Linked DNA regions of Hydrogenovibrio crunogenus. The protein of the gene in region 1 binds, or shares a complex with, the protein of each later gene. Links are inferred from orthologs where the notes say so. Each region holds a gene or a part of one and is shown on either strand. Other genes may lie near its edges.

Region 1 (10,670 bases):
CAGGGCTCTCCGAAGCGGCATCGGGTTCACTCATCATTTGTAGCATTTCTTGAGTTGCTAAATCATCTTTTTCAGCGTCAATAGTCATGATTCAATCCCTTTTGAATACGTAGTTCGCATGTTCTGTTTAGCGCATAATGATTGTGTTAAGTAAGAAGTCGTATAAATCATTAAAGCTTTTATTGTACGTCTTTAAGCAGAAAATGTGCCAGTTAAAAACTTTTCAAGAGAAATAAAATGCTCGAACTGCAGTGTTTGTCCCGTCTTGGGATGGGTTATTTTTAAGTTGGCTGCATGAAGTAATAGGCGTGTCGAAAGCGCCAAGCTTTGGCAATCGGCATATAGATTGTCCCCTAAAATGGGATGGCCAAGCATTTTCATATGGAGTCTTAATTGATGGGAGCGGCCAGTAATGGGGGTTAAATGAACTTCAAAAGCTTTGTCATACTGTGCTGTTAGTTTCCAGTGCGTCGTGGCTTCTTTCCCTTGTTTAAAGTCGATGATTTGTAAAGGTCTGTTCTCCCAATCGCAGCGCATGGGTAGGTTAAGGTATCCTTGATCTGTAGGCGGTTTTCCGAAACAGATAGCTTGATAAGTTTTTGATGTTAAGCGGTCTTGAAATTGAATGCTTAAATGCCGATGACTGGCTTTATTTTTTGCTAAAACCATAATGCCGGATGTATCCATATCTAAGCGGTGGACAATAAGGGCGGTTGGAGCATGTTTCTGGACTTGAGCCAGCAAATTGATTTCCGGATCCAAATTTTTTCCTGGCACGGAAAGAAGTCCGGCCGGTTTGTTAACCACGATAATGTCATCGTCTTCATAAAGCACCCAGTCAAGCTGAAAAGGGATGGACATTAATTTAGGTTTCGGTTTCAGCATAGTAGGATTCGTTTTTGGATCGCTGGCGTGCATACGTTAAAATAAAGGCTTATTGTAAAAGAGAAGAGCACTATGAGTCATAAAGTTTCAGTTATTTTTGTTTGTCTTGGCAATATTTGCCGTTCTCCAACGGCTCACGCTGTGTTTCGAGATATTGTCAAAAGTGAGGGGCTGTTAGAAGAAATTTTGATTGATTCGGCAGGGACAGCCAGTTGGCATAAAGGCAAACCAGCAGACAGTCGGTCGATTCAAGTCGCTCAGAATAGAGGGATTGAGATGATGGATTTAAGATCTCGACCAGTGGATTTAGGGGATCTAATTGAATTTGATTACATCTTAGCAATGGATGATGCGAATTATTCGGATTTGATGGAGATGGCTTTACCGGAACATCATGACAAAATAAAAATGTTTTTAGACTTTGCTCCGGAATATCCTGAAACAGAAGTGCCTGATCCTTATTACGGTGGTCCGCAAGGATTTGATCATGTTTTTAATCTTGTGACAGCTGCATCCAGTGGATTATTGGAGGAGATAAAACAAAGACATTTATAGTTTTGCATCTCACAGAAACAAAAAGCCCCTAAAATAACCAGGCCTGGTCATTTTAGGGGCTTTTTTTATGGATTGACGTAACGGGTTAAGCTTTGTTTTCTGCTGATTCCGTTGTGTTGTCATTGCCGGAAGATTGTCCTTCTTTATTTTGAGTGTCCGTTGCTTTTGGTTGCTCAGGTAAAGAGTGGATCGACATGTTTTCGGCACCTTCCGGTTTACGACGACGGCTGTTGTAGCTGCGAGTATTATAACGGCTTCGACGTCTTGGGCGATCATTGCCTTGTTCTTTCTTCGCCGGCTTGTTAGCCGTATCAGCGGTTGTCGACTCATCGTTAGTTGATGCTTTTGACTGTCGAGTCGTGTCTTCAGTTTTATTTGAAGATGCTTTAGTGCTCTTAGTCTCTTTTGCGTCAGGCTTGTTGTCGCTTTGCGTATTGCGAGGACGTCGGCGACGAGGATTTTCACGCGACTCAGAAGGCTTGTCACTCGCCTTGTTCTCACTGCGTTTATTTTCCTTCCGAGACTCGTTTTTATCCGCGTTGTCATCATTTTCTGATGAAGAACGACGTCTGTTATTACGGTTACGATTGTTGCGGTTTCGGTTGTTATTATTGCGATTGTTGCGACCTTTGTTCCCTGTTTTTTGCGGCTCTTCTTCTTTTTCAGGTTCTTCAGTCGCAAATAAGGTTTTCCAAAGACGAACGAACAAACCAGGCTTCGCTTCTGTTTTAGGTGCTGGCGGCGGTGAGCTTGGCTGCATGTTTTTAATGGCAGGCTCTTCCTTAGCAATCGTAGGTAAGTCTTGTTTTTGTTGAGTTTCCTTATCAATAAACTCTTTAATTTTATAGCTGGAGTCTGTTGATAGTTCATCACCACTGCGTGTTCTTTCCATCAAGTAGTCTGGTGTATCAAGATGTTCATTTGGTACGATCAGCACATGTAGATTATGACGATCTTCAATGTTGATAATCTGGTGGCGTTTTTCATTCAATAAGAAGGTTGCAACATCTACCGGTAATTGTACTGTTACGCGACGCGTATTTTCTTTCATGGCTTCTTCTTCAAGCAAGCGAAGAATAGAAAGCGCAAGTGATTGAACACCACGGATGACACCAACGCCGTTACAGCGAGGGCAAACCATTTGTGTGGACTCTTCGATAGAAGGGCGTAAGCGTTGGCGCGACATCTCTAATAAACCAAAGCGCGAGATTTTTCCAATTTGAACACGTGCACGATCCGATTTGACAGCCTCGCGCATTTTGTTTTCCACATCACGTTGATGTCGGTTGGAGTGCATGTCGATAAAGTCGATCACGACCAGACCGCCAATGTCTCTTAATCGAAGTTGACGGGCAATTTCGCACGCGGCTTCTAAGTTGGTGTGATAAGCCGTTTCTTCAATGTCGCCCCCTTTGGTTGAGCGGCTTGAATTGATGTCAATTGAAGTTAATGCTTCTGTGATATCAATGACGATTGCACCGCCTGATGGCAATGTGACTTCACGGGTATAAGCGGTTTCGATTTGAGATTCGACTTGGAAACGAGTAAACAAAGGAATGGTGTCTTGGTATGGCTTCACTTTGTATACCTGATGTGGCATAACATGTTGCACAAAGTCACGCGCTTTATGGAAAGTTTCCATATCATCAATGATGATTTCACCAATATCTTGGCGCAGGTAATCACGGATTGCCAAGATGACAATATCAGATTCCTGGTGAATCAAGAAAGGCGCGGATTTTTCTTTCGAGGCTTTCTGGATGGCTTCCCAAAGTTGGACTAGGTAGTTTACTCCCCATTGAAGCTCTTCGGTAGATTTACCAACACCAGCAGTACGGATAATCAATCCCATGCCTTCCGGCATGTTTAAATCCTGAAGGGCGTCTCGGGTTTCTGAGCGGTCTTCACCTTCAATGCGACGAGAGATGCCACCTGCTTTAGGGTTGTTAGGCATCATGACCACGTAAGGACCGGCTAGCGTGATTTGGGTGGTTAAAGCCGCCCCTTTGTTACCACGTTCTTCTTTTTGGACCTGAACGATGACTTCTTGGCCTTCTTTTAAAATATCTTTAATGGAAAGGCGGCCATTCCCCTTGTTGTCAGGATAGTATTCTTCAGCGATTTCTTTGAAAGGCAAAAAGCCATGTCTTTCGGCACCATAGTCGACAAATGCCGCTTCTAAACTCGGTTCAATACGAGTGATGGTTCCTTTGTATATGTTGGCTTTTTTCTTTTGGTGGTGCGGTGTTTCTACATCAAGGTCATAAAGTTTTTGACCGTCAACTAAGGCAATACGCACCTCTTCGGATTGCGTAGCATTAATCAGCATTCTTTTCATGCGATTCTCTTTATTTTAGTATATAAGGGAAGTTCGCTGTGCAGGGTAAGGAGGGGATAAGACGAGATATTGAGTGATTAAGGCATCTTTATACGGTCGGTTTATTCTTGTTGCGCAAGTATAAACGCCTTGATTATAAATTAGCGTTTATGTGTAAAACATTGCGTTTTATTTTGAGACCGTCATTTTTTTCGAGCTTCTATTTTAGTGCTATAAAAGCTCTTAGCCAATCAGAAGGGCATATTGCAGTTCTAATTAATTTTAGTTATTCACTCGTGATTTGGTTACTATTGCATCTCGTATGGTTAGGCAATCGTCTTATGAACATCGCTTTTTGGCGGTTGCGATCGCTAACTTCTATTCTCTTCTGTCTTCTGCTAACAGCGTGACTTCAGGGTTAAAATCTGTATTAAATACCTGTTTTGAAGGCAACTAGCCTTTTGATTTAAATAAAAAACAGCTATTTATCATATTCTTCTTTGTCATTGCGCTGTAAATATATCATTCCTTTATACACCATGCAATTTAATTATCATTTAATCCTTCTTTAGGGAAGAGCGATGAATCAAATATGGGGAAGAATCGGATACAATAGGCTGTTATTTTTGAAATTCCTCTGACATTTTTCGTAAAAAAGCGATGTGTCGAGCATATACAGGTGTGAAGAGTTGTATGGGTGTTAGGTTTATAGAAGTGACTGCTGAGGATGCAGGCCAAAGAATAGATAACTTTTTGATGCGTCACTATCGTAATGTGCCTAAGACTTTAATCTATCGAATTATTCGTAAGGGCGAAGTGCGTGTCAATAAGGGGCGGGTGAAACAAAACACGCGTTTGAATGAGGGTGATACCGTCCGTGTTCCTCCCATTCGAGTGCCAGAAAAGGCGGAAGTAGTGGTTCCGACGAATCAGATGCAACGCATTGAAGACAGTATCTTGTATGAAGACAAAGATCTATTGGTGATTAATAAGCCGTCCGGAATCGCAGTTCACGGTGGAAGTGGTATTCAATGGGGGTTGATTGAGATTGTGCGGGCTCTGCGACCATTAGCGAAGCGACTTGAGTTGGTTCATCGAATAGATCGTGATACGTCCGGATGTATTTTGCTGGCTAAGAAAGCGTCAGTGTTGAAAGCGCTGCATGAACAGATCCGCGAAAATAAAATGACCAAAGAATATCTGGCCTTGGTAGCACATCACTGGCCGAAAGGTTTGGAAAAAATTGATTTACCTCTATTAAAGAACACGCTTAAATCCGGCGAGCGGGTTGTGAAGGTTTCGGATGAAGGGAAGCCTTCCGTGAGTTATTTCCGAGTGGTTGAGTGCTATCAGGACTCTGATCTGGTGACGGTGCGCTTAAAAACAGGTCGGACACATCAGATTCGAGTGCATGCATTATCTCAAGGTTGTCCTTTGGTAGGGGATGATAGGTATGGTGAAAAAGAAACCAATAAACTGTTTCGGGCAAAAGGAATGAAGCGTTTAGCGTTGCATGCTCAGTATTTAGGGTTTGAGCATCCCGTAACAAAAGAGTGGTTAAAGATAGAAGCTCCTTTGCATGATGATTTTAAACAGACAATAGCAAATTTAAAGAGAGAAAAAAATGAATAAGCAGTATCAGTGTGTCATTTTTGATTGGGACGGGACGCTTATGGATTCAGAGGCGCGTATCGTTTCTTCGATACAGATTGCTGCCAAAAGAGCAAACTATCCTGTGCTGCCTTATGATGTTTCAAAACAGATTATTGGGTTAAGCTTGGAGAAAGCAATTTTGACCCTTTATCCTGAAGCGGATGCAGCAGGTATAAAATCCATTTCAGAAGGGTATACCCAGTGTTTTCTTGAAGAGTCGGAAGTGCCGATGTTACCGTTTGAGGGCGCAGAAAGGTTGTTAAAATCTTTAAAGTCTCAAGGCACCAAATTGGCGATTGCCACGGGAAAAAGTCGACGTGGGTTGGATCAGGTGTTGGACGAGGTCGGGTTTGTTGATTATTTTGATTTGACGCGAACACCTGTGGAGTCTGAATCGAAACCGAGTCCCTTGATGTTGCAGCAAATTTTAGAGGCATTTTCGTTGGAGCCCGAGCAAGCCGTTATGATTGGTGACACTGAGTTTGATATGCAGATGGCGGCCTCGATAAATATGGATCGGGTGGCTTTAAGTCATGGTGTGCATGAGTTAGAGCGCTTACAGTCTTTTGATCCGGTGGCTTGCTTTGATGATTTGCATGCGATGCATGCTTGGTTGGCCAATAATATTATGCCGCACGAAGTTAAAAAGATTTAATAAAGTTAGAGACGTAAAGCTCTCTCGGAACTTTTTATAGAAACGGCAATTGAATGTCACATTGTTTTAAGAAACTGGTGAGATCAATTAAAGGTAGGCCGATCAGTGCATTAGGGTCCTTGCCTTCGATTTTACTGAATAATGTAATGCCAAGACCTTCGGATTTAAAACTTCCGGCACACTGGTATGGTTCTTCAAGTATTAAGTAGTTGTGAATGTCTGTTTCTGAGAGTGTTCTAAATGAAACTTTAGTAATATCGAGTGTTTGGTAAGTTTTCTGTGTTCTGCCATCAAAAACCACCAGGCCTGTGTTAAAGTGCACTGTTTCCCCGCTAAATTGTTTTAGCTGTTGGAGTGCATTTTGATAGGTATGTGGTTTGCCGACGGCTTTGTCTCGGTAAGTTGCGCTTTGATCTGATGCGATAACGATGGCATTAGGGTGTTTTTCAGCAATGACTTGGGCTTTGGCGAGTGATAAGCGGTTCACCATGTTGACCACGGATTCCTGAGGGAGTGGTGTTTCATCAATCGCGGGGTTTTCAGTCATAAACGGGAGTCCGAGCTTTTGTAAAAGTGCTTTTCTGAAAGGGGAAGAGGACGCCAGAATAATTTTTGGCAATTTCGCCGTTGAGTTCATGCTAGGCCTTTGTTTTTTTTAAAGTTTGATGAAAAATGAGGCTGGATAATAATATCATTTATTTTTGACTTTAAATTGTAATAAGAGTATTATGCGCGCCATGTTTGATAAGCTTCCAGATTTGATTGATCCTGTTTACTCTGCGCAACATAATAAACAATTTGTTGCTAGAGTCAATCAAGCGCGTTTTCCGCGTCTCAAAGAGCAGTTGGTTTCAGCTGAAAATGATGTGGAAGTGAATGTGCAGTTTTACTATCACAAGCAGTTTAAGATGCATGCGTTTGATTTGCAGCTGAAAACGGTTTTTGTATTGGAATGCCAGCGTTCATTAAAGCCTTTTGATTATCCTGTGACGTCATCGGTCACAGGGGTGTTTGTTGAGTCAGCGGCTTTGGCAGAAGATTTACCTTCTGAAGTTGAAGTGTATGAGCTTTTAGAAGAAAAGATTTCGTTGATTGAATTGATTGAAGATGAATTGCTTCTAAATATTCCTTTAGCAGCCATTAATGATCAGTCTGAAATGGCATATGACAATCAACTGGAAGATGAAGAGGCTTCTTTAGAAGTCGATGAATTAGAAAAGAAAGAAAATCCTTTTGCAGTATTGCAGGGATTAAAAAATAACCCGAATTAAATTCAGGAGAATATAAAATGGCTGTTCAAAAAAGTCGAAAAACCCCTTCAAGACGTGGTATGCGTCGTTCTCATGATGCATTGTCTGCAACGGCAATCACTGTTGATGAAACAACTGGTGAACTTCACCGTCGTCACCATGTAACTGCTGATGGTTACTATAAAGGTAAAAAAGTCATTCAAGACAAATAATCTTTTTATGAGGATTTAGTTGGCGGCGCTGACTAGATCCTTCATTTCTTTTGTGTTTCTTCACGTCTACTATTTACTTTTTAGGATCTGACCTTGAGTATTAAAATTGCTATCGATGCGATGGGTGGCGACCATGGTATTAAGGTAACAGTACCTGCTTCATTGGAAGCGCTGTCCAAATTTTCTGATATTTCTATTGTGCTGGTAGGGAATCAATCCCTGATTGAAGCCGAACTTGCTAATCATAAGTATGACAAAAACCGTTTGTCTGTTGAGCATGCTGAGCAAGTTGTAGAAATGGACGATTTACCCTCAAAGGCTCTTCGAAATAAACGCAAATCTTCAATGAGAATCGCTTTGAATCTTGTAAAAGACGATGTTGCTCAAGCCTGTGTCAGTGCCGGCAATACTGGTGCTTTGATGGCCGTGTCTAAGTTTGTTCTGAAGACGTTACCGGGCATTGATCGACCAGCGATTTGTACTCAAATGCCCACCATGAAAGGACATGTTCATGTATTGGATTTGGGGGCCAATGTAGGCGCAGATGGCCAAAGTTTGGCGCAATTTGCTGTGATGGGGTCTGTTCTGGCGCAAGCGGTTGATAGCAATTCTCGCCCTAGAGTTGGGTTGCTTAATATCGGTGAAGAAGAAATTAAAGGTCATCAGCGCATTAAAGATGCCAATGAGATTCTTAAGTCTTCCGATGCGATTAACTATGTCGGCTATGTAGAAGGTGATGAAATCTTTAAGGGTGATGTTGATGTGGTCTCTTGTGATGGGTTTGATGGAAACGTGGCGTTAAAAGCCAGTGAAGGGGTGGCTAAAATGATTGCTTTTTATCTGCGTGCTGCCTTTAATAAAAACCTTTTGACCAAGCTAGCAGGCCTGGTGGTTTATCCTGTTTTGAAAGCTTTTAAGGCAAAAGTGGATCCAAGACGTTATAATGGTGCTTCATTTTTAGGGCTACGTAAAATTGTCATCAAAAGCCATGGTGGAGCAGATGTTTTTTCCTTCTATCATGCCATTGCGGAAGCGCGCTTAGAAGTGAATAAGAATGTTCCAGAGTTGATTGCAACAGAGGTAAAAACCATTCTTGAAACACATCGAGCGGATGATGTTCAAACCAGTGAATAAGTAAAAAGAAAGTTAAAATAACTTAAGGCGCAGCTAAAGCAGGTCTCATGAATCAAAGAATCTATAGTCGAATTGTTGGAACCGGTGGTTATCTTCCAGAGAAGGTAATGACTAATATTGATTTGGAAAAAATAGTCGATACCAGTGATGAGTGGATTCGAGAGAGAACAGGAATCGAAGAGCGTCGAATTGCAGCAGAACAGGAAACAACGTGTGATCTTGCTGAAAAAGCATCTTTACAAGCCTTAGAAATGGCGGGGCTAGAAGGCAAAGATGTCGAATTGATTCTGGTCGCGACTACCACGCCAGATAAAATCTTTCCCAGTACAGCTACCTTGTTACAACACCGTTTAGGAAATCGAGGTGCGCCAGCATTCGATTTGCAGGCGGTGTGCACCGGCTTTGTTTATGCGTTGAGCGTTGCTGACCAGTATATTAAAAATGGCATGTATAAACGGGTATTAGTTGTTGGCGCGGAGACATTGTCTCGTATTACGAACTGGAATGACCGCAATACCTGCGTTTTATTTGGAGATGGCGCTGGAGCGGTTGTTTTGGAAGCCTCGACTGAAACGGGTATTTTATCCACGCATATTCATGCGGATGGTCAATATGAAGAATTGCTACATGTTCCATCTGGTCCTTCTAAACTTCCTCAAACCGATGATGTGGCAGAAAAAACGATGTCAATGAAGGGGAATGAAGTCTTTAAGGTGGCAGTGAATACGTTAAGTAAAATTGCAACAGAAACGCTAGACGCCAACCAAATGCAAAAAGAAGATTTGGATTGGCTCGTGCCGCATCAAGCGAACTTAAGAATTATTAAAGCGACAGCTAAAAAGCTAAAATTAGGTGATGATCAAACCGTCATAACGGTTAATAAACACGCGAATACATCAAGTGCCTCTATTCCGCTTGCATTGAATGAAGCGGTGAGAGACGGGCGTATTCAAAAAGGCCAGACATTATTGTTAGAAGCGTTTGGTGGTGGTTTTACTTGGGGATCGGCTCTGGTTAAATTTTAACCTAAAATTTTTGTATAGCAGATAAATGCTTATCTCAGTAGCTTGTTAAACGATTAAAGTAACGTATTCGGAAGGACTTAATAATTATGTCATACGCTTTTGTATTTCCCGGTCAAGGCTCTCAGTCACTAGGTATGATGGCTGATATGGCGGCCAATTACCCTATTGTTAAAACCACCTTTGATGAAGCTTCATCTGCATTGGGCTATGATTTGTGGGATGTTGTGCAAAATGGTCCAGAAGAGAAATTGAACCAAACCGATATTACCCAGCCAGCAATGTTGACTTCTGGAATTGCAACATGGCGTGCCTTGGCAGAACAAAAAGAATTGTCACCAGCCTTTTTGGCTGGTCATTCATTAGGAGAATATTCAGCTTTGGTTGCTGCAGGCGTGATGACTTTGGCGCAAGGCGTTAGACTGGTTGCCGAAAGAGGTCGTTTAATGCAATCGGCTGTGCCAGCCGGTGAAGGTGCGATGGCCGCTGTTCTAGGGTTAGAAGATCAGCAAATTATGGATATCTGTGCAGAGCAAGACGGCGTAGTGGAAGCGGTTAACTTTAACTCACCTGGTCAGGTAGTTATAGCGGGTGAAAAGAAAGCAGTGGATGCGGCTTTACCCGCATTTGAAGCCGCAGGGGCTAAACGTGTGGTTCTGTTATCAGTAAGCGTGCCTTCTCATTGTTCTTTAATGAAGCCTGCCGCGGAGGCATTGGCAAAAGAGCTTGAAGGTATGACGTTGAATGCTCCCAATATTCCTGTTTTGCATAATGCGAGTGTTGAAAGCTATCAAGATGAAGCGTCAATTAAGCGTGCTTTGATTGAGCAGCTTTACCGTCCTGTGCAATGGGTTAAAACGATTGAGCAGATGAAAGAAAGTGGCGTAGATTCGCTTTATGAATTAGGTCCAGGCAAAGTTTTGATGGGTTTGAACCGTCGTATTGATCGTAAAATGGGGATGCAAGCTGTTTATGATTCGGCTACAC
Region 2 (10,645 bases), 490 kb from region 1 along the record:
TTTCGCCGCTTTTAATCTTGCTTGCGCAGCACCATAAGCTGCCGCTGCTTGAGTGACCTTTGCCCGAACCTGAGCATCATCTAATACTGCGAGCACCTGATCTTTTTTGACCACATCTCCCTCTCGCACCAAAACCTTTAAAATTTTGCCTGACACTTTAGTAGAGGCTAAATAGTGATCCGCCTCGGTTCGACCATTGACTTTCACCACATCGTCAGGCAAAGCCGCGGGCATTTCCTTTAAGTAAATGGATATCGCCACCGCAATGACAACTAGAAAAATAACACCGCTCAGCCAGGTTTTATGTTGAGTATTCATACCAATCCCAAAAATTATTTTTTACGGTTTTTGTTTCATTAAGTGCCAATTTAGGTATCATGAAACGCCTCCAAATAGTCTATATGAATGCATTTTAAAACGCTATAATGCACCCATATTTAATACGAGTTTTAACCACTATTATGATTCAATTTGATTCCATAGATAAAGAAACCTTCCTATCAGAGTATTGGCAAAAAAAGCCACTGTTAATTCGTAATGCATTGCCTGACTTCTCATCCCCTGTCACTGCTGAAGAGTTGGCCGGCCTGTCTTTGGAAGAAGAGGTGGAAAGTCGTATTGTCATCCAACACTCTACGGAAGACTATGAACTGAAAAAAGGGCCTTTTGAAGAATCCTTGTATGAAACACTGCCTGAAAAAAACTGGACGTTATTGGTTCAAGGTATGGATCGTTTATTGCCTGAGGTAACCGAATTACTGAATGAATTTGATTTTATTCCAAGCTGGCGTATTGATGACATCATGGTCAGCTATGCAACCGAAGGTGGGAACGTTGGCCCCCACTTCGATCATTATGATGTGTTTTTATTACAAGCTCAGGGTGAACGACGTTGGCAGTTGAGTGCACAAGATTGTGATGAAACCAACTATATTGAAGGGGTTGATTTACGGTTAATGAAACGATTTGTGGTAGAAGAAGAGTATGTTTGCCAACCGGGTGATATTCTGTATGTTCCACCTAAATGGGGACATCATGGTGTCGGCTTGACGGACGATTGCATGACATTCTCAATTGGCTACCGAACTTACCGTGGTTTAGAACTCTGGGACAGCTTTGGCGATTACTTAGCCGAAACCCAACAATTTCAATCACTTTACCAAGACCCTAACTGGCAAGGCACTGCATCTGGGCAGATTTCAGAAGGCAGTTGGCAACAAGCACAAAGCCTTCTGAAGGCCGCTCTTCAAAATGAAGAAGCGCTCAAAAACTGGTTTGGTCGCTTTGCGACACAATTGGATCAAGGTGCTTCACAATTGTTACCCGACCCTCTTAATGAAACGGAAAGCTGCCCACTGGAAACCTTTATCGAGGCATTACAGTCCGCTGAGGGCGTGTTACGTGATTCGGTCTGCCGATTTGCTTACACTGAATTTACTCAAGATCAAGTTAAACTCTATATCAACAGTGCAGAATGGCAAGACTTTAAAGCGGAATCGGACTTTATTCGCTGCTTATGTAATCAACGTTTTATTGACCAAGCCACCCTAACGCTCTATTTAAATCATGCGGGCAACCAGGCATTACTGTACGACTTATGGAATCTACAATTTATTGAAGTTATTCAATAACTTAAATAAATCAGCGTTAAAATACTTTAACGTATTTTAACGCGAACTGCTTTTAATAAGAATCTTCTTCATTTAAGTAAACATCTAACGCTTCGACCACCTGCATAATGTGTGGCTTAATCGAATCATGAAACACTTCTACTCGGTCTGACTCGCCATACCTAACACCCGGTAAGTCGGCAAAATCCCGTGTCTCAAACTGAATTAAATTCGGTGAAATAACTTTTACCGTTATCAAATATTGTGTTCGTAACGAGTCACCTCGAACTTCTGTGGTCACGACCCCTTTTCCATTTACTTGATTAGCTGTCGTATTGACATACTCAATATCCGCACCGGAAACTGTCGTACGCGATTTCATCCAACTTTTTATTTTAAGCAATAAAACCTGTTGGTTAGATGCTTCCGTATTCACCTGAATCATCGCTTCAATATGTTTATCATCAGGTCGAATCAAATCATTGCTACACCCCATCAACACTGATAACAGTAACAATAAAAACGTTATTTTCTTAAACACAAAATGCCTTATCATAATGTAATGATTTCAAATCCTTCCTCTTTCAAACTGTCTATGGTCCCAGTATGGGTCAGCACAGCAGAAGAGGATTTCTCAGGTCGTAAATATTGGCTGGCCACACGACGCAAGTCATCGAGACTGGTCTCTAAAACACCTTGTCGATGCTTCATACGTACCTCATGGCTTCGGCCATAAAGATCCTGATAAAAAGCTTTTCTGGCCTCACCTGCAGGCGATCCGGGCTTATCCATCGCACTGATCACGTTAAGAATGGCTTCATCCACTTTAGCTTGTGTGGCTTCACTACTCATGATCCAATCCAAGGAACGATCAAAATCAGACAAGGTTTCCAGTAATCTTGGATCACGGTAAGAAAAGAAGACAAAAGCGCCGGCTTCAGCGTTAAATGTGGCACCTCCACCATATGCACCGCCTTTTTCACGGATTTGAGAGTGTAAGAACCCATTACGCAGACACGCACCCAACACCGACAGCTTAGGGGCATCTTCATGTCCGGAAGGCACCGCTGGATAGGACTTAGCGCAAAAATTCACTTGAGTGCTGGTGACCCAGGCCTGGTGAATTCTGTCATGAGAAGCTGCCAACTTTAACCGGTCTGCATTTGGGGTATTGGTCATCATAGGTTGCCAGCTGGAAAGGCTTTCAATAGCGCCATCCAGACCTTCTTCATCCGAAATCACCAGAGATTGTTTAACCGAATCCATTAATTTACGTTGGATGGATTGAAATTGATTAGATAAGCTTTCTAACTGACTGTCATCCGACAATTCACCATAAAGGGATTTGATGGTTTGAATACCTGCAAAACCAGAACGATTAAAGTTCCAGTTCGCCACAGGAGAAGCATTCTGATTGGCAGCTGACATCGCCAACCCGTGACCATTCCCTGTCACCCCTTGATCAACGGAGGCACGGATCTGCCCGACAAGATCACGAATACGAGCGTGTTCATCAAATCGTGCCTGCCCTAACGTCTCTAACATTAAATTAGCCAAATCAGATTGATTGGTATTCAATGCCTTGCCTGACAAAATGAAATGGCTGTGGAACTGGTCAATATTATTTAAATCTGCACGCACCGTAGAACGAGCGGAAAGCCCACCCGTCACTGCAGCTTGCAAGGATTGCGTTTGTAAATAATCACGTTCTGCGGACCCTAATTCCGCTAAACAAGCATTAAACAAAGGCAACACCTTTTTTTCCTGTTCCGACAAGTCCGGCAAGTCCACGATAAGCTGTTGATAAGTCAACCCGTTCGTTCCCGTTTGATACGCGGTCGTGGTTGGCGTGTCTGTTTTTTTGGTCGGGCGGATATTCTTAATGTCAGCCGGCACATCGTCTTTAGTGACTTCTGGCAAGATTGAAGCATCATCCTCTTGTTCTTGGCGTGCTTTTAACGCTAACGATTGTGCAATGATTGCCTGTTTTTCGTCATCTGATAACTGTGCTTGAATATCAGCCAGCTTGGCTTTTTCAGCCGCTTCTTGCTGTGCCGATAAAGACTCGTCTGGCATCAATGTATATCGGACACGATGAGGGTTGTCCAGAATCCAATCTTGAATCAAGTCGGGAATAAACCTTGGGTTCTCAACCTCTTTTCTAAGTTGCTCTAAGGCAGCGTTGGTATCCAATAACGCAATGGGATCCCCTTCATGCATGGCCCCGGCCAAAGCTTGCATAATCAACTGTAATCCATAGGGATAACTGTCACCTCCAATTTCACGCTGTGAAAACTCAAGTTGATGCAGCATGGCTTCCACTTGTGCGGTATCAACGCCGTCTTTAACAATGTTTTCCAACGTTTCAATAATCAAGGTTTCAAGTGCTTGTGCATGTTCAGCTTCAGTTCCCTGAACCCCTGCAATGAAAGCCATTTCTTTATTTGAGTCTTCCAAACCACACAAAGGTGATGGCGCAGCCGCCAAATCAGACTCTTCCAAAGCCTGCCTTAATGGCGAGGCACTGTTATCCAATAAAACCGCTGACAACAAATGTCCTTTTAAAACATCCATCGGGTTTTTATTTTCACCTAACAACCAACCTAACACCACATGCGTTTTCTGGGTTAAAGATTCTTCATTTAAAGCATAAGTGCCGGTAACGGATTTAGGTGCCGAATAACGCTTTTCATTCGTTACCATGACCTTAGGGACGTTTTCATTAAAACGATGCAAGGCTAGGGTTTCAAATTCTGCCTGATGTGTTTCAGCAGGAATATCCCCATACGTTAAGAAAACCGCATTTGAAGGGTGATAATGGAAACGATGAAATTCGACTAACTGGTCATAGGTTAAGTCTGGAATATCTTTAGGGTCACCGCCACTGTTATAGTGGTAAGTAGAGGTAGGATACAATTCGCTCGAAAACTGCTGCCATAATGTTGAAACAGGTGAGCTCATCGCCCCTTTCATCTCATTAAAAACCACCCCTTTATACGTAAGGTTAGACTTGGCATTCTCCATTTCTTCAAACTCTAAACGGTGCCCTTCCTGAGCAAAATCTAGCGGGTCAATATTTGGAAAAAACACAGCATCCATATAAACTTCCAATAAGTTCTGAAAGTCTTTTCGATTCTCCGTCGCAAACGGATAAGCCGTCCAGTCACTCGAAGTAAAGGCATTCATAAACGTGTTCAGAGATCGGCGAATCATCATAAAGAAAGGATCACGAACGGGATACTTTTCACTGCCGCATAAGACCGTATGTTCTAAAATATGCGCCACCCCAGTTGAATCCATTGGAACCGTTCTTAAGGCAACCATAAACACATTTTGAGGATCATCTGCTGCAAGATGGTAATGCTCCGCTCCTGTGACCTTATGCTTAAAATGTTGAACGGTCATATTCAATGATTCTATAAAGTGTTCATTAATAAACTCAAACGCTGGGTGATGTTTTGACATATAAACTCTTCTTATTAATTAGAGATGCGAAAAAGGCCGTTAAAACGGCCTTTTAAGGAATACGAGACTTTTTTGAAAACCAAAAAAGAGTCGATAAAACGATTAAACCGCCTTCATAGATAACTTGACACGGCCTTGTTTGTCCACATCTGTCAGACGAACTTTAATTTCCTGTCCTTCTTTCAAATACTCATTCACATCTTCGACACGTTCATCGGCAATTTGTGAAACATGGACCAACCCTTCACGGCCAGGCATATAAGAAACGAAAGCACCGAAATCGACAATCTTAACCACTTTAGCATCATAAACTTTACCAATTTCAGGCTCAGCAGTAATCTCTGCAATACGCGCCTTAGCGGCATTAGCGGATTCATCATCCACCGCGGCGATTTTCACATTACCATCATCATCAATTTCAATGGTCACGCCCGTTTCTTCGGTAATCGAACGAATGGTTGCGCCACCTTTACCGATGATTTCACGTACTTTTTCAGGTTTGACTTTCACAGTAAAGAAACGTGGCGCCGTTGTTGCCACATCTTGGTTTGATGAACCAATTGCTTTTTCCATTTCCTTCAAGATATGCAAACGACCTTCTTTGGCTTGTTTTAAAGCAATTTGCATAATTTCTTGGGTAATTCCAGTAATCTTAATATCCATCTGCAATGCCGTCACACCTTGCTCGGTTCCGGCTACTTTAAAGTCCATATCCCCTAGGTGATCTTCATCTCCAAGAATATCTGACAGAACGGCAAAACCAGACTCTTCTTTAACCAAGCCCATTGCAATCCCTGCAATCGGAGCGGCAAGAGGCACCCCTGCATGCATTAAAGACATGGATGTGCCGCACACAGTTGCCATGGAAGAAGACCCATTAGATTCGGTAATTTCAGACACAACACGAATGGTATAAGGGAATTCTTCTGCCGTTGGTAGCAGAGCCGCTACCCCACGGCGTGCCAACATACCGTGACCGATTTCACGACGACCAGGTGTTCCAACTCGACCGCACTCTCCTACAGAGTATGGAGGGAAGTTATAATGCAGCATGAAACGATCACTATAAGATCCCGTTAAATCATCGACCATCTTAGCGTCTTTTTCTGTGCCTAACGTGGTGACAACAATGGCTTGCGTTTCGCCACGAGTAAATAAGGCTGAACCATGCACTTTCGGTAAAATACCGACCTGACAATCAATGCCACGAATGGTTTGAGTGTCACGACCATCAATACGTGGTTCACCAGCGATAATACGACCACGCACAATCTCTTTCTGAAGTTTACCAACCATTTTTTCGATATCCCCGGCATCGTATCCTTCCGGGTTTTCTTCTGTGGCTGCCAAAGAATCCATTACTTTGGTTTTGGCCGCATCAATCGCTGCATAACGATCCATTTTATCGGCAATATTGTAAGCTGCCTCAATATCTGATCGAATCGCATCAAAAACTTTGGTTTTTAAATCGACATCTTCTTCGGCTGGCTCCCAATCCCAAGCGGGCTTGCCTACTTCTGCTTTTAATTCCTTAATTGCATCAATGGCCACTTGCATCTGTTCGTGACCGAACATGACCGCGCCCAGCATAACTTCTTCTGACAACTCAGAGGCCTCAGATTCAACCATCAGTACAGCATCTGAAGTTCCTGCAACACTCAACTCCAAGTCTGACTCTTGAAGTTCTTGACTGGAAGGGTTCAAAATGTACCCATTGTCTTTATAGCCGACAACTGCTGCTCCGATCGGGCCATCGAATGGAATACCTGAAATAGACAATGCGGCAGAGGTTCCTAACATAGCAGGAACTTCCGTCCCGATTTCTGGGTCTAAAGAAACCACTGTGGCAATGATCTGTACTTCGTTCATAAACCCTTTCGGGAATAAAGGTCGAATTGGACGGTCAATTAAACGAGACGTTAATGTTTCTTTTTCTGAAGGTCGGCCTTCACGCTTTAAGAACCCCCCAGGAATACGACCCGCGGCATAAGCTTTTTCTTGATACTGTACCGTTAATGGAAAAAAGTCCTGACCTGCTTTGGCACTTTTCGCACCGACAACCGTCACTAATAGCTGGGTATCGCCCATTGCGACCATTACCGCACCATCTGCTTGACGTGCTATTTCACCGGTTTCAAAACGAACTTCATGCTTTCCATACTGAAAAGACTTAATAAACTTAGACATAACATATTCCTTGTCAGGTTAGATACGAGTTGTCGTATCAACGACCTACCTAGCCTATGAAACCTGAATCCTTAGACATTTTTTACACATTAAAACAGCTAAGGATTCAGGCTTAAAACGGTTTCCGGCCTGGGTCGTAAAAATAAAAAATTAAACGCTGAAACATTTTACAACAAATCACACAGCAAACAACAGACTGAGCAAGATTTATCGCAAAAGCTTTGTTTTATTCAGCTAAAAAAAAACCCCGCTGTGCGGGGTTTTTTTCTGCTTGGCGATTCTTACTTACGTAGACCAAGTTTTTTGATCAAATCAAAATATCTTTGTGCATTTTTCTTATGCAAATAATCAAGCAACTTACGACGACGGCTTACTAAACGTAAAAGACCTGTACGAGAGTGGTTGTCATGAATATGGCTTTTAAAGTGCTCTGTCAAATAAGTGATACGGTGCGTTAATAACGCCACTTGTACTTCTGGAGAACCTGTATCGCCTTCTGATGTTGCATATTCAGCAACAATCGCTGCTTTATCTTCTGGTGTTAACATAACTTTTATCCTTGATAAATCGGTTAAAAAATCTTTCATTCCGCAACCGATGGCAGAAATGAAAGAGCGTATTATACACGGTCTTTGCCTTTTGTCTATGATTCTAGGTAAGAAAATTCGTATTAATGACGCCCAAATCCAACCATATAATGTTCAAAATGAGAAACATCTTGACTCAAGGCTCTTACCAAATGATCTAAACTGACCACTGCATTTTCAACCAGGTTCACGGCGATATAAGGATGTTCAACTTTAAGGCGATCATACATTGGGCGTTTAATCTCTAACAAAGTCACTTCTTTTGATTTTGCAGACATTTTCAACATACGAGGCTTTCTGTCGAAGAATGACATTTCTCCAATCAAATTGCCAGGACCTTGTACCCCGACTTCAGCCTCATCTTGCCCATCTGTCGTAGTGAAAGCCACCTTCCCTTTCACAATGAAGAACATGGAATCTCCTACATCTCCCATGTCGAAAATAACATCGCCTTTTTTCAATTGTTTTTCTTGTAAAAACTCACTCATCACTTCGACATCAGGACGAGTCAATGATTCACAAATCGCATTTTCTTGAAAATAATCAAACAATTCGGCGGCAGTCATATTTAACATAGTATCAATCTCTTTCTAATCTTTTATTTTATCTTTTGCGCAATAAAGGACGCCACAGGGCGCCCATCATCAAGTGTATCTATTCTATCAACAATTACATGAAAATCTTCAAAGGTTTTTGCCAGTTCTCCTTTTTTCAAAATATAATTTGGATTTTTAGGAGATCCAAATGCTTCCACCCCTTCAACAAAAGTTTGAAAAACGACATATCCTTCTGGCTTTAGCATGGTTTTAAAGGTATCAAATAACGCCCGGTTGAGGTATCGAATGACCACAACAAGATCAACAGATTGACTGGGCAAACAACCGGCGGTGTTAACGGAACAGTTTTTCCATTCAATCTGTTGTTGATGGCATTTTGCTAACTGCTTGGCACGCTGTATTACCGCTTCTTTATGGTCAATACCGATCACTTGCCAACCGTTCATAGACAGATAAACCGCATCTCGTCCACCACCACACCCGATATCGATCGCGACAGGAGTTGTGTTTGAAAAAGAATGCTCAACATAATTCGTTAAAAACTCTTCAATCAACGGACTAGGCGACCATAAAACATGCGATTCCGTTCCAGAAACGGCCAGGCCTGGTAAATTTTGAATAACCGCAAGGTATTGCAGATCGGAAACACACCATACAACTTCATAGCCTTTTTCCATTAGGAATTGCTGGACATCCTGAATATTTATCTCATCTGCAACCAGTTGTAACTTAGCAGGCCTTGCCGGCAATTCATTCAAACGAAATTTCAATTCAGGCCAAGGCAAGTGAGTGGCCAACTTAAAATGACTTTCTCTAAACGCATCAAAACTGCGCGTATCGACTAATGATAGATCAGGGTTGTATCCCATCCTAAGCTCTTTTAAGGCAGTGATTCGTTGGCAGTCGCTAAATTAAACAACCGCTTAGGCTTCAGTAGTTGTTTTTCTGTCTGCCACTCACCAACTCCGATAAAACGCTCCTGCGGATCGTAAAACCGGACTAAGGGAGTTTGAGGCTCTTCAACGGCCAGTTTGCCTCCATGCAGAATTTTATCTGTTTCATCTGCATTCAAATGAATTGCTTGAAGGTGTTTTAGCGGCAGATCCAAGGGTTGAAGATAAGCGTCTTTATGCAACTCGATTTCTTCTAGGGTCGCCATTGCATCTCCGGTCAAGGCACCGGTTTGCGTTCGATGCAGTCCGGTCAAGTGTCCGACTGTTCCTAACGCTTTCGCAATATCTTCCCCAAGTGTTCTGACATAAGTGCCTTTTGAACATAGCACTTCAAAATGCACAACCGTGTTTTCAAAACCAATTAACTTTAATTCATAAATACGGACTGGGCGTGCCGCACGTTCAATATGAATACCTTTTCGAGCATATTCGTATAAAGGTTTCCCTTGATGCTTCAAAGCCGAATACATCGGAGGAACCTGCATAATATCGCCCTCAAACTGAGAAAATACCGTCTCCAACATCTCTTTACTCAACGCAGGAACAGGAACCGTCTTCAGGGGGTTGCCATCCTTATCTCCAGAGTCCGTTTCAACCCCTAATTGCAATGTGGCAATATACCGTTTATCTGAATCTAACAACAAACCGGAAACTTTTGTGGCCTCTCCTAAACAAATAGGGAGCAACCCTGTTGCAAAAGGGTCTAAGGCGCCTGTATGCCCTGCTTTCTTGGCATTATAAACTCGCCTAACCTGTTGTAGTAACCCATTTGAAGTCACACCTTCGGGCTTATTTAAAAGGACAATCCCATCAATATTTTGCCATTGCTTTTTTGCCATGCTGAACCGTAATTATTAACGTTAAAAGGTGTTATTTCTTTTGATGAAGCGCTTTAAAAATCAACTCTTCAATATGGCTCGCATTCTCCGCAACCGTATCATAGAAAAAGCGCACTTCAGGGGTGATGCGTAAATTCATGCGTTTCCCGATTTCCGAACGAAAGAACCCTTTCGCTTTTTCCAACGCTTTAATGGCATCTTGCGCTGGCTGATCTTTTTCATTCACACCGATAATGGTGAAATAAACCGTCGCAACACTTAAATCCTTTGAAATTTTACATTCGGTGATATTCACTTTCTCCAAGCGAGGATCTTTGGTATCACGGTGTAAGATTTCCATTAAAGTTTTGCGAATTTCTAAAGCCACCCGAGTCGGTCTACTGACTTCTTCATTCATAATAGTTTTCTCTTTTATTAGCTAGAAACAACAATGCCCCGATGACGGGG
Region 3 (10,555 bases), 650 kb from region 1 along the record:
CAACCGGTACAGGATTACTTGGATCATCGAATTGATCATATAAGCTCAGGGCATCATCAATGACTTTTTCATCAATATCCACTTCAAACAAACTTAGGACATCTTTCGCTAATTTTTTATAACCGGAATCCACATGACTGTTTAAAAATTCGGCATCAAATACCGGTAATGATTCAGGTGAATAAATACCACCAAAAGAGGACATTGGACTTAAAATAGCTTGTGAAAAAGTAATCGATGGTGCTCTTTGACCGTCATTACCACGCGTTTCAATAAAGTTCATGCTGTTTCCAGTAAATTAGTATGCTTTTAAATAACGGCAAATTATACAAAAATTAGGTTAGAAAATCCTTGTAAATCGGCGTCTAAAATCAGACTTTTGTTAATGATTTTTTAAATCGCCAAAATCGCTTGAGATGTTTTGGGGTCAAGTAATAACGCTTCTGATTGCCTAAATCAATAAACAAGGACGTAATTTCTTTCTGACGTAACGCCTTAAACAACTCTGAAAACCACTGTTCTTCCAGCTCAAGTAAAAATGACTGCCACTCTTCTTTACTACTGTTCTGTAAGGTTTGATATGGAGGTTCAAGATGAATCAAATGGTGTTGGGTTTGCGTTTTATCCGCCGATTCTACCCAGGCCTGGTAGTTTTTAGGTACCTCAAAAGCAGAAGCATTCGTAAGCTGCGCCATTCCTTGTAAGTATGGGTGCTCCGACCAAATACAGGCGTTATCACGCGGGGTTAATCGATCGGCTTTGACCTGCCCTTCTCCCCAAATCCAAATACTGTTGATTTCTGGCCAACCTTTTTCACGGCGCGCTTCATTTACAGGATGGGTATAAAACAACATTTGTACTTCGTTCATCATTTGATGCCAGTAGGTACCAGCATTGCCTTGAGGATAAAGCCCGTCCACACTTTGGTAAGCCGCTTGTTCTAGCGGCACCGTCTGTATATCAATCGGTTGCGCAATTCGTAAATACCAATCCTGCGGAGAACCATATTCCAATTGCACTCGATCCGATTCAAAATGTGCATTAAATGCGCTGATTAAAGCCTTAGATTCGGCTTCTGTGATTGCCAGGTCTTGTGGAGGAATCAATACCAGCGTATCTCGATCCGCCACCATTTGCAATGGTTCGACCCGCAACCAGAACGCAGTGGAATCATAATCGGTTATCTGGGTAGCGGCCATGGTTGAGGCCACTGGCAAACACTCAGGTTGATGGAATAAATAACTTGCTTGCTGATGAAATGTGGCTTTTTTAGCCGAAAACACATCCGCTTTACTTAAAAGTGTCTGTAGGTGAGGCAATGACATGGATTTGATTAAAGTGGAACCTTCATCACTTTGAATAGGATGTAATAGTTCTGGAAGCCAGAACGTAACCGCTTGACCAACACCTTTTGATTGTGTCATCCATATTTCCTTTTTTAAGCGCTAAAAAAACCGGGTAAACCCGGCTTTATCATTTAAGACTAAGCGACTTTAATCTAAAGAATCCACACGAATACGCATGATTTTACCATCAATCGCATCCAGGCTTTCTAAGGCCTGAACCGCTTTATTCAATGCCGTTTCTTTAACCGCATTGGTAATCATCACCAACGTTGCATCATCTGGATTTTGACTTGATGGTTCTTGGTGTAACAATTCAATATTAATTTTAAACTCCGCCAAAATTGAAGTGACCTTTGCCAGCACCCCTGCATTATCTTTGGCAAAACATCTCAAATAATAGGCAGTTGTAATTTCATCGATTTCAACCACCGGCGCGTCTTCCAATTTCTCTTGTGCAAATCCAAGCGCGGGCACACGATAAGCATCGGACTGTTCTTCTGCACGGATAATATCGATAATATCCGCCACAACGGCACTGGCTGTTGGCCCAGCCCCTGCGCCCGGACCATAATACATCGTTGGCCCTACATGATCCCCACTCACCATCACGGCGTTCATCACCCCATTCACTTGAGCTAACAATACAGATTGCGGCACCAGAGTTGGGTGCACTCTCAGTGAATAACCATTTTCTGATCGGCTAGCCACCCCTAAGTGTTTGATTTCAAACCCTAACTGATTTGCAAATTGAATATCTTCTGCCGTAATCTGGCTTATGCCTTCTGTGTAGACACGATCAAATTGAAGTTTAATGCCAAAAGCAATTGATGCCAAAATGGTCAACTTATGCGCCGCATCGATCCCTTCTACATCAAAAGTAGGATCGGCTTCAGCATATCCAAGCTCTTGTGCGGTTTTCAAGACTTCTGCAAAATCGGCTTCGGGCTGTTTCATTTCGGTCAGAATATAATTTCCTGTCCCATTTATAATGCCCGCAACCCATTCAATTTTATTGGCAGATAACCCTTCTCTAAGGGCTTTAATAATTGGAATGCCACCAGCCACTGCCGCTTCATACGCAATCATGACTTGATGTTGCTTCGCCAGCTTAAAAAGCTCATTACCATGCTCGGCAATGAGTGCTTTATTCGCGGTAACGACATGTTTTCCGTTTCGAATAGCCGTTTCAATGCAGTCTTTTGCCAGGGTTGTTCCCCCCATCAGCTCAACCACAATATCGACGTCAGGATTATTGACGACATCCATCGGACGGACGGTCATCTGCATACCATCAGTATCCACAGCACGTTGACGAGCTAGATCTCGTACAGCCACCTGGACGATTTCAATGGTCGCCTCCCCTCCCAATCTTCTTTCAATTTCTGGGAGAGTGTTGTTTAAAATATTGGCAGTGCCACCGCCAACGGTTCCAAATCCTAATAATCCTAACTTAATCTGCTTCACTACAACTCCAACGTTTAACCAATCAAACCATCTTTACGAAACATATCGCGAATACCACGAATAGCCTGACGAGTTCTGTGTTCATTTTCAATCAAACCAAAGCGGACATAGTCATCCCCGTAATCTCCAAATCCAATACCAGGAGAAACGGCTACTTTGGCTTCTGTTAATAATTTTTTTGAGAATTCCAGCGATCCCATTTCACGATATGCTTCAGGAATTGGTGCCCAAACAAACATCGTTGCCTTAGGCGGTTCCACTTCCCAACCTATACTATTCAGTCCTTGGCATAGCACATCTCGGCGCACTTTATACATGTCACAAATTTCCTGCACACACTCTTGCGGCCCTTCCAATGCGGCTATCGCAGCCACTTGAATCGGCGTAAAAGTTCCATAGTCCAAATATGACTTCATTCGTTTGAGTGCGTGAACTAAAGTAGGGTTTCCAACCATAAAACCAACACGCCAACCCGGCATGTTATAACTTTTTGACAAGGTATAGAATTCAACGGCAATGTCTTTTGCTCCTTCCACCTCTAAAATAGATGGGGCTTTATACCCATCAAACACGATGTCAGCATATGCTAGATCATGAATAACCCAGATGTCGTGTTCTTTGGCAATTGCAATGACTTTTTCAAAAAACTCTAAATCGACCGTTTGGGTAGTCGGGTTACCAGGAAAGTTTAAAACCAACATTTTAGGCGTTGGCCATGATTCTTTAATCGCTTTCTCCAGTTCATCAAAAAAGTCCACATCGGGCGTCATACGGACATGGCGAATATCAGCACCGGCAATAACGAATCCATAAGGATGAATCGGATATGCAGGATTAGGAACTAATACCGTATCGCCCTTCTCAACAGTGGCCAGTGCTAAATGAGCCAAGCCTTCTTTCGAACCGATGGTAACCACCGCTTCAGTGTCCATATCCAAATCGACATCGTATCTGTTTTTATACCAGTTACAAATTGCTTTTCGTAAACGTGGAATCCCTTGAGAGACTGAATAACGATGCGTACCTTCACGCTGTACCACTTCAATTAACTTGTCGACAATATGTTTTGGAGTATCTTGATCTGGATTCCCCATACCAAAATCGATGATATCTTCGCCCCGACGTCGGGCTTCTGCTTTTAAATCACCTACAATATTAAACACATAAGGTGGGAGCCGTTTAATTCTTTGAAAGTCGCCAGTCACTTATTTATAACCTTTAAATTGTTCTGTTACGGAGCTTAGATCAGAGTTTCTGATGCAATTAACCTGCTTTTGAATAAAAATTTTCAAACTGCTTTTTAATCGATAAAAACACGTGTATTTCAAGCAGATTGAATTGACTCATTCGAAAACTCGACATTAAACTTCTTACTAACTATTTTTAGCCGAAGTTCAAGGCTCCAAGAGCAGAAAGTGTGTTGAGATTTTAATCTGTTAATGATACAGAAACATTTTTTTTCGTCAATTGAAATGTACGATATAATCACGCTAAAACGTGGTTAAAAAAGAGCGAATACATGAAATTTACCGAACATAGAGATTCCAATATTCTCTCCGTGAAAAAATATCAACCAGGCCTGGTTAAAATTAATGATATCGATGTTCATTCAAGTTGTTTTCTAAGTCAAATCGAATTAAAAACGGACTGGCCTTGCCAACATATTTCAGAGCTAACAGAATCTCACCTGGATCAACTTTTGGAGTTGACACCTGAAGTGATTATTTTGGGAACAGGTGAACATCAAACCTTTCCAGCACCAAAGTTCTTTGCTTATTGTGCTCAAAAAGGAATTGGGCTTGAAGTCATGGACAATGCAGCTGCTTGCCGGACGTATAATGTTTTAACAACTGAAGATCGAGAAGTCGTACTGGCATTAATTTTATCGGAAAGCACTTCACCCGAAGGTTAACACCGATTCAACGAATGGAAACTATTGCGAAAATAGCTTTTCCACATCTACCTTACGCCCTCTATAACGGGCTTCTAAATATAACTGAGGTTTGGTAACGCTACCTGTTTTTCCAAGCGTCGCGACTAATTGCCGTTTTTCGACTCGCATACCTTCCCGCACTCTCAAGGTCTGGTTGTGTGCATAGACGGTTAAATACTCATTATCATGCTTAATAATAACCATATTACCGTAATGGGCAATACCATTTCCGGCGTAAACTACATGCCCCGCTTCAACAGCATAAACATTTTCACCAGGCTTGCCATAAATCACCAACCCATTAATACCTGCACGATCAGGGACATATTCATATTTCAGTTTGGTTTTCACAGGCCAGGAAAACGCCGTCTTTTGACCTTTTGAGGTAGGCATTGCCTGCGTTGAACGGGTGTTACCAGATGGAATAACTAACTCTTGTTTAACAAACAACCGATAAGGAGGCACGAGGTTATTACGATCCGCCAGTTGGTACATATTAACACCACAGCGTTGTGCTATCACACTGAGCGTATCACCACTTCGTACAACATAAGGATTAGTGCAATGACCACTCGAACTTGATGAAGAAGAATAAGAACGACTGCTTTTTTCAAAATACATATCACCATCATCCCAGCCACGGTATTTTGCAGGCGCACAACCCGTTAAAATCAAGGAAAGTTCAATCAATAAAAAGACAGCGATCAATTTTTGTATCATGCGTTACACTTTTTAACCATTACAGCTGTTTTACCACCAAATAAAAGACAATTAAAGCAATCGTGCCATAGCCAATCCAATCCACTGAGTGGCGAATCTTTGATTCGTAGCGTTCTCCACCGATTTTCATCAATGCCGCCACTAAAAAAAACCGAGCGCCTCTTCCTACAAAAGACGCCAGCAAAAAAGGCAAAATCGACATACTTGTCGCGCCAGCAGAAATTGTAAACAATTTATAAGGGATTGGGCTAAAGCCAGCTAAAAATACAATCCAAACACCATAATCCGCAAAAAAACGCTCAACTGCTCGATATTTATCTACATAATTTAATGATTCAATGATAGGCCAAATGGCATCTAAAAGCCAATAACCGATGGCATACCCTAATACCCCTCCTAGCAAGGAAGTCACCGTCGCAATCCATGCGAAGTAATAAGCCCTATTAGGTTGAGCCAGACTCATCGGTGCCAACATCACATCAGGTGGAATCGGGAAAAAAGAGGCTTCTGCAAAACTCATCCCTCCTAAATATTTAGTGGCTTTAGGGTGTTTTGCCCAAAGTAATGCTCGATCATAAAGAGCAGTAAAAATTTTCATTCAATCTTCTTTCCATTTCAGTTCTAATTAAGACTCGATGCCTTTCAACATTGGGACAAACATGACTTCCCCCAAACATTCTTCTGTATAGCCGGTGGATGTTTTGACATAACCATATAGAAGTTGCTCTTCAGAGCCAATGGGCATTACCAATCGACCATTTTCAACCAGTTGGTCGAACAACTCTTCAGGCACTCTTTCCGGAGAAGCGGCCGACAAAATACCATCAAAAGGTGCATAAGAAGGTAATCCCCAGTACCCATCCGCTAGCGAAAACATAACATTTTCAAGTTCAAGTTTTTTTAAAACCTGTTCCGCTCTGATTAAAAGCGGCTCAATCCGTTCGATCGTATACACCTGTTGAGCCAGTAAAGCTAAGATGGCTGCTTGATACCCAGAACCTGTTCCGATATCCAATACCCTGTTCAAGGATCCTTTAGCATTTAACCAGGACGTCATTTTGGCCACAACCCAAGGTTGTGAAATGGTCTGTGAATACCCAATCGGCAGCGCGGTGTCTTCATAAGCTCGGCTGGCCATGGCTTCATCTAAAAACAAATGACGAGGTGTCACCCTCACCGCATTCAGAACGTCAGGATCAGTAATACCTAAAAAGATTAATCGCTCAACCAGCCGGTTCCGAGTACGCTGTGAGGTCATTCCAACCCCTTGGTTGGCCTCATAGGCTGGATTCGGGTAATGAACCGGATCTTGTAAAATACTCATACAACTTTATTCTCAAACCAGCCTTTTAAAACAGCCTGCATTTCATAGTGAGTCAGGTCAATCTTTAAAGGAGTGATAGAGGCATAGCCGTTTTCGACTGCATGAAAATCTGTACCTTCTGATGCATCTTCAGCCTGACCGGCAGGTCCAACCCAGTATATTTGATTACCTCTAGGGTCTTGCGTGGTGACCACTTTTTCAGAGCAGTGTCGCTTACCTAAACGCGTAATTTGAATACCTTTTAAAGACTCATAAGGAATATCCGGCACATTGATGTTTAAAATGGTTGAGCTGTCCAATGGTAGTTCATGAAAGTTTTTAAACAACTCCAGCATAACTTGGCTGGCTGTCTCAAAGTGCTGTTGCCCGCAAAGAGAAACGGCAATCGAAGGTTTTCCTAAAAACCGCCCTTCCGTAGCCGCAGCGACCGTGCCCGAATAAAGAACATCATCTCCCATGTTGGCGCCGGCATTAATGCCAGAAACCACCATATCCGGCTGGAAATCCATCGCACCATTAATGCCTAAGTGAACACAATCAGTTGGTGTCCCATTCACACTGTAAATATCATCACCATGATCAGTGATCCGTAAAGGTTCCATTAAGGTCAAAGAGTTGCTGGCTGCACTGCGGTTTCGATCCGGTGCAATCAGCCTCAGTTCAGAGTGCAGATTCAGTTCCTTCAAGCAGTGCCATAAAGCTTGAATCCCTGGGGCTTTATAACCATCATCATTGGATAATAAGATTTTCATATAATTACTTAGTTAGGGTAGAATATTTTATTTGTTTTATGATTGAACAATTATAGTATGTCTAATATTTCAGATGAAGATAAATCCTTATTTGCTGAAGCCGTCCAAGGTGTGCAAAAACTTAACCAAGACAAAAAAGTGGTTTCACATCAAACTTCATCGCTCAAACCTAAAGTACGCCGACAGCCCTCTTTGAACGACAAATCGCCTTATGGCCACTCAATAGAAACCTCTTTTTCGCAAGTAACAGCGCATGAAAGCTTAACATATCAGCAACCCAGTGTGCATAGTCAGGACATGAAGCGTTTAAAAAACGGAAAATTTCATACCCATTGGCAACTAGACTTGCACGGCTACACCGAAGAGCAAGCTGATAAAATTTTGAAAGATTTTTTAACCGACGCCATACAACAACAGGCTCGTTACCTTATCATTGTTCATGGAAAAGGATACAATTCAAAAACCGACTTCCCCATTCTAAAAAACTTGGTTAATCAAAGACTCCCACAAGTACCACAGGTGCTCGCTTATTGTAGTGCCCAACCTAAAGATGGCGGTACTGGAGCGGTATATGTCTTTTTAAAAAAGAAGAGCTGAACTCAAAACCAATTCAAACGCTTCAATCAACTCTGAAGGGTTATTCTTGACTCTGTTCTGCTTTATCATCAGGACGATCTAAACTACCCGGATCTGTGTTTTTGGGTAATTCAATCACTTTAATAAATGCCTCGTCTTTAGCAATCATACCCAACTTTTGTCTTGCAATCGTTTCAATTGCTTCAGTACTTGACTGTAAGTCTTGCACCTCTTTTCTAAGCAAGGCATTGTTATCTTCTAAGGCATCAATTTTGACATGAAGCTCATCGAGCTTATTTTGTAAGGAAAGCAATTCGCCTACGCCTCCATCGGAGGACAATAAGCGAATTTGTAAAATCAGAATAAAAACGGCGAGAACAATGTAAATTGCTTTCACACCTTTATCCTTGATTACTTAAGATTGTAAAAAGCATCTTTACCAGGATAAACGGCTTTTGAACCAAGCTCTTCTTCAATACGAATCAATTGGTTATATTTAGCAATACGGTCTGTTCGAGACAAAGAACCTGTTTTGATTTGGCCCGCTCCCGTTGCAACCGCAATGTCTGCAATAACCGTGTCTTCTGTTTCACCGGAACGATGTGATACAACTGCAGTATAACCGGCATCTTTCGCCATTTGAATCGCTTCGAATGTTTCAGTTAACGTCCCAATCTGATTGATTTTAATCAGGATCGAGTTTGCAATCCCTTTTTCAATCCCTTCTTTGAGGATTTTAGGGTTGGTTACAAACAAGTCATCCCCAACAATCTGTAGACGCTTACCGTCTTTTTCTGTTTGGTACTTAAAGCCATCCCAGTCAGACTCGTCCAAACCATCTTCAATCGAAATGATTGGGTATTTAGTTACCCAGTCAGAAAGCAAATCAACCATTTCTTTAGATGACAGTGTTTTGTTCTCTGATCCTAGGAAGTATTTACCATCTTTATATAATTCTGATGAGGCTGCATCCATAGCAATCATGATATCTTCACCAGCTTTGTAACCTGCTGCATCAATGGCTTCTAAAATCACCGTAATGGCTTCTTCGTTAGACTTAAGATCTGGCGCAAAACCACCTTCATCACCTACCGCAGTGTTATAGCCTTTATCATGCAATACTTTCTTCAAAGCATGGAAGATTTCAGCACCATAGCGAATCGCTTCAGACATAGTTGGTGCGCCCACAGGCATAATCATGAACTCTTGGAAATCGACCGAGTTATCAGCATGTTCACCACCATTGATGATATTCATCATTGGTACCGGCATTTTATAATCATCTGTTTTTAGATAAGCATACAATGGCAACCCTTTTGACTGTGCTGCTGCCTGTGCAACTGCGATTGAAACAGCCAAGATTGCATTGGCACCTAATCGCGCTTTGTTCTCAGTTCCATCTAATGCAATCATTGCATTATCAATGGCTGCCTGGTCGGTTGCTTCTTTACCAATCAACAAGTCTCTGATTTCAGTGTTAATGTTATTCACTGCTTTCAGTACACCTTTACCACCAAATTTAGACTTATCACCATCTCTCAGTTCAATTGCTTCACGAGAGCCTGTTGATGCACCAGAAGGTGAAATACCACGACCTTTAGAACCATCGTCTAAAATCACATCCGCTTCAACAGTGGGGTTACCACGAGAATCAATTACTTGACGAGCTTTGATATCCTTAATCAATGACATATGATTATTTTCCTATTTACTTTTATTCTAAATTCTTTGAAGTTTACTCAGCAAATTCCCGCCGAGACTATTATTTGGTTAACAGACCAATATCAGTTTAATATGCTTGTATGGCAAAAGGATGACAAATAAATACCTACCTTTAAAAAACCTTATTACGATTGATCTTCAATGAAGCCGTGTCTTTTAACAACCTCATCTAATTCTTTCATTGTTTCTAGCAACGGCTTCAAACGGTTGATAGGCCACATATTAGGCCCATCTGACAATGCATTTTCCGGATCGGGGTGCGTTTCCATAAAGACGCCAGAAATCCCAGCTGCAATCGCAGCACGAGCAAGCACAGGCACCATTTCCCTTTGCCCGCCTGAAGTGGTTCCTTGGCCACCAGGTTGCTGTACGGAATGCGTTGCGTCAAAGACGACAGGGCATCCTGTTTGTCTCATAGATGCCAGCCCTCGCATGTCTGAAATTAAGGTGTTATAACCAAAAGAAGTTCCTCGATCACAGACCATAATTTGATCATTACCGACTTCACGTGCTTTTGCAACCACCTGGTCCATATCCCAAGGTGCTTGAAACTGCCCTTTTTTGATATTGACTGGCAATCCTTGTCGACACACATTTTGGATAAAATTGGTTTGACGTACCAGAAAAGCCGGTGTTTGCATAACATCCACTACGGAAGCAACCTCATCTAAAGGCGTGTCTTCATGCACATCCGTTAAGACGGGCACGCCAATCTCAT

What was found.
Region 2: the proteins of GHNINEIG_RS03450 (region 1) and pnp are in contact, whole or in part, in a cryo-EM structure (PDB 9QH0), measured with the Escherichia coli proteins. The link is inferred for Hydrogenovibrio crunogenus from one-to-one orthologs.
Region 3: the proteins of GHNINEIG_RS03450 (region 1) and eno are in contact, whole or in part, in a solved structure (PDB 2FYM), measured with the Escherichia coli proteins. The link is inferred for Hydrogenovibrio crunogenus from one-to-one orthologs.

The regions. Positions count from the first base shown.
Region 1 is NZ_CP032096.1:736,985-747,654, forward strand. Bases 1,153-4,155 are described here. They hold GHNINEIG_RS03450 (Rne/Rng family ribonuclease), read right to left. Parts: upstream 3,779-4,155; coding sequence 1,526-3,778; downstream 1,153-1,525. Other genes in these bases: GHNINEIG_RS03445 (low molecular weight protein-tyrosine-phosphatase), read left to right, coding at 1,153-1,440. In the rest of the region: GHNINEIG_RS03435 (hypothetical protein), read right to left, coding at 1-88; GHNINEIG_RS03440 (RluA family pseudouridine synthase), read right to left, coding at 193-885; more of GHNINEIG_RS03445, read left to right, coding at 958-1,152; 23S rRNA pseudouridine(955/2504/2580) synthase RluC, read left to right, coding at 4,451-5,389; GHNINEIG_RS03460 (HAD family hydrolase), read left to right, coding at 5,382-6,065; GHNINEIG_RS03465 (Maf family protein), read right to left, coding at 6,100-6,702; GHNINEIG_RS03470 (YceD family protein), read left to right, coding at 6,794-7,336; rpmF (50S ribosomal protein L32), read left to right, coding at 7,354-7,527; phosphate acyltransferase PlsX, read left to right, coding at 7,621-8,661; GHNINEIG_RS03485 (beta-ketoacyl-ACP synthase III), read left to right, coding at 8,709-9,686; fabD (ACP S-malonyltransferase), read left to right, coding at 9,773-10,670. UniProt on the Escherichia coli protein: Endoribonuclease that plays a central role in RNA processing and decay. Required for the maturation of 5S and 16S rRNAs and the majority of tRNAs. Also involved in the degradation of most mRNAs.
Region 2 is NZ_CP032096.1:1,229,690-1,240,334, reverse strand. The notes cover bases 4,721-7,698. They hold pnp (polyribonucleotide nucleotidyltransferase), read right to left. Parts: upstream 7,263-7,698; coding sequence 5,178-7,262; downstream 4,721-5,177. Other genes in these bases: rpsO (30S ribosomal protein S15), read right to left, coding at 7,544-7,698; GHNINEIG_RS05945 (insulinase family protein), read right to left, coding at 4,721-5,075. Outside these bases: GHNINEIG_RS05960 (HlyD family secretion protein), read right to left, coding at 1-318; GHNINEIG_RS05955 (cupin domain-containing protein), read left to right, coding at 462-1,631; GHNINEIG_RS05950 (hypothetical protein), read right to left, coding at 1,684-2,151; more of GHNINEIG_RS05945, read right to left, coding at 2,163-4,720; more of rpsO, read right to left, coding at 7,699-7,810; GHNINEIG_RS05930 (Crp/Fnr family transcriptional regulator), read right to left, coding at 7,933-8,424; GHNINEIG_RS05925 (methyltransferase domain-containing protein), read right to left, coding at 8,448-9,275; tRNA pseudouridine(55) synthase TruB, read right to left, coding at 9,287-10,198; 30S ribosome-binding factor RbfA, read right to left, coding at 10,230-10,595. UniProt on the Escherichia coli protein: Involved in mRNA degradation. Catalyzes the phosphorolysis of single-stranded polyribonucleotides processively in the 3'- to 5'-direction. Also involved, along with RNase II, in tRNA processing.
Region 3 is NZ_CP032096.1:1,380,358-1,390,912, forward strand. What follows is about bases 7,668-10,555. They hold eno (phosphopyruvate hydratase), read right to left. Parts: upstream 9,808-10,555; coding sequence 8,527-9,807; downstream 7,668-8,526. Other genes in these bases: GHNINEIG_RS06650 (Smr/MutS family protein), read left to right, coding at 7,668-8,136; GHNINEIG_RS06655 (FtsB family cell division protein), read right to left, coding at 8,177-8,512; kdsA (3-deoxy-8-phosphooctulonate synthase), read right to left, coding at 9,963-10,555. In the rest of the region: thrC (threonine synthase), read right to left, coding at 1-283; GHNINEIG_RS06610 (hypothetical protein), read right to left, coding at 372-1,424; GHNINEIG_RS06615 (homoserine dehydrogenase), read right to left, coding at 1,494-2,810; alaC (alanine transaminase), read right to left, coding at 2,825-4,015; GHNINEIG_RS06625 (Mth938-like domain-containing protein), read left to right, coding at 4,330-4,722; GHNINEIG_RS06630 (LysM peptidoglycan-binding domain-containing M23 family metallopeptidase), read right to left, coding at 4,744-5,463; GHNINEIG_RS06635 (YqaA family protein), read right to left, coding at 5,483-6,061; GHNINEIG_RS06640 (protein-L-isoaspartate(D-aspartate) O-methyltransferase), read right to left, coding at 6,089-6,787; 5'/3'-nucleotidase SurE, read right to left, coding at 6,784-7,539; more of GHNINEIG_RS06650, read left to right, coding at 7,597-7,667. UniProt on the Escherichia coli protein: Catalyzes the reversible conversion of 2-phosphoglycerate (2-PG) into phosphoenolpyruvate (PEP). It is essential for the degradation of carbohydrates via glycolysis.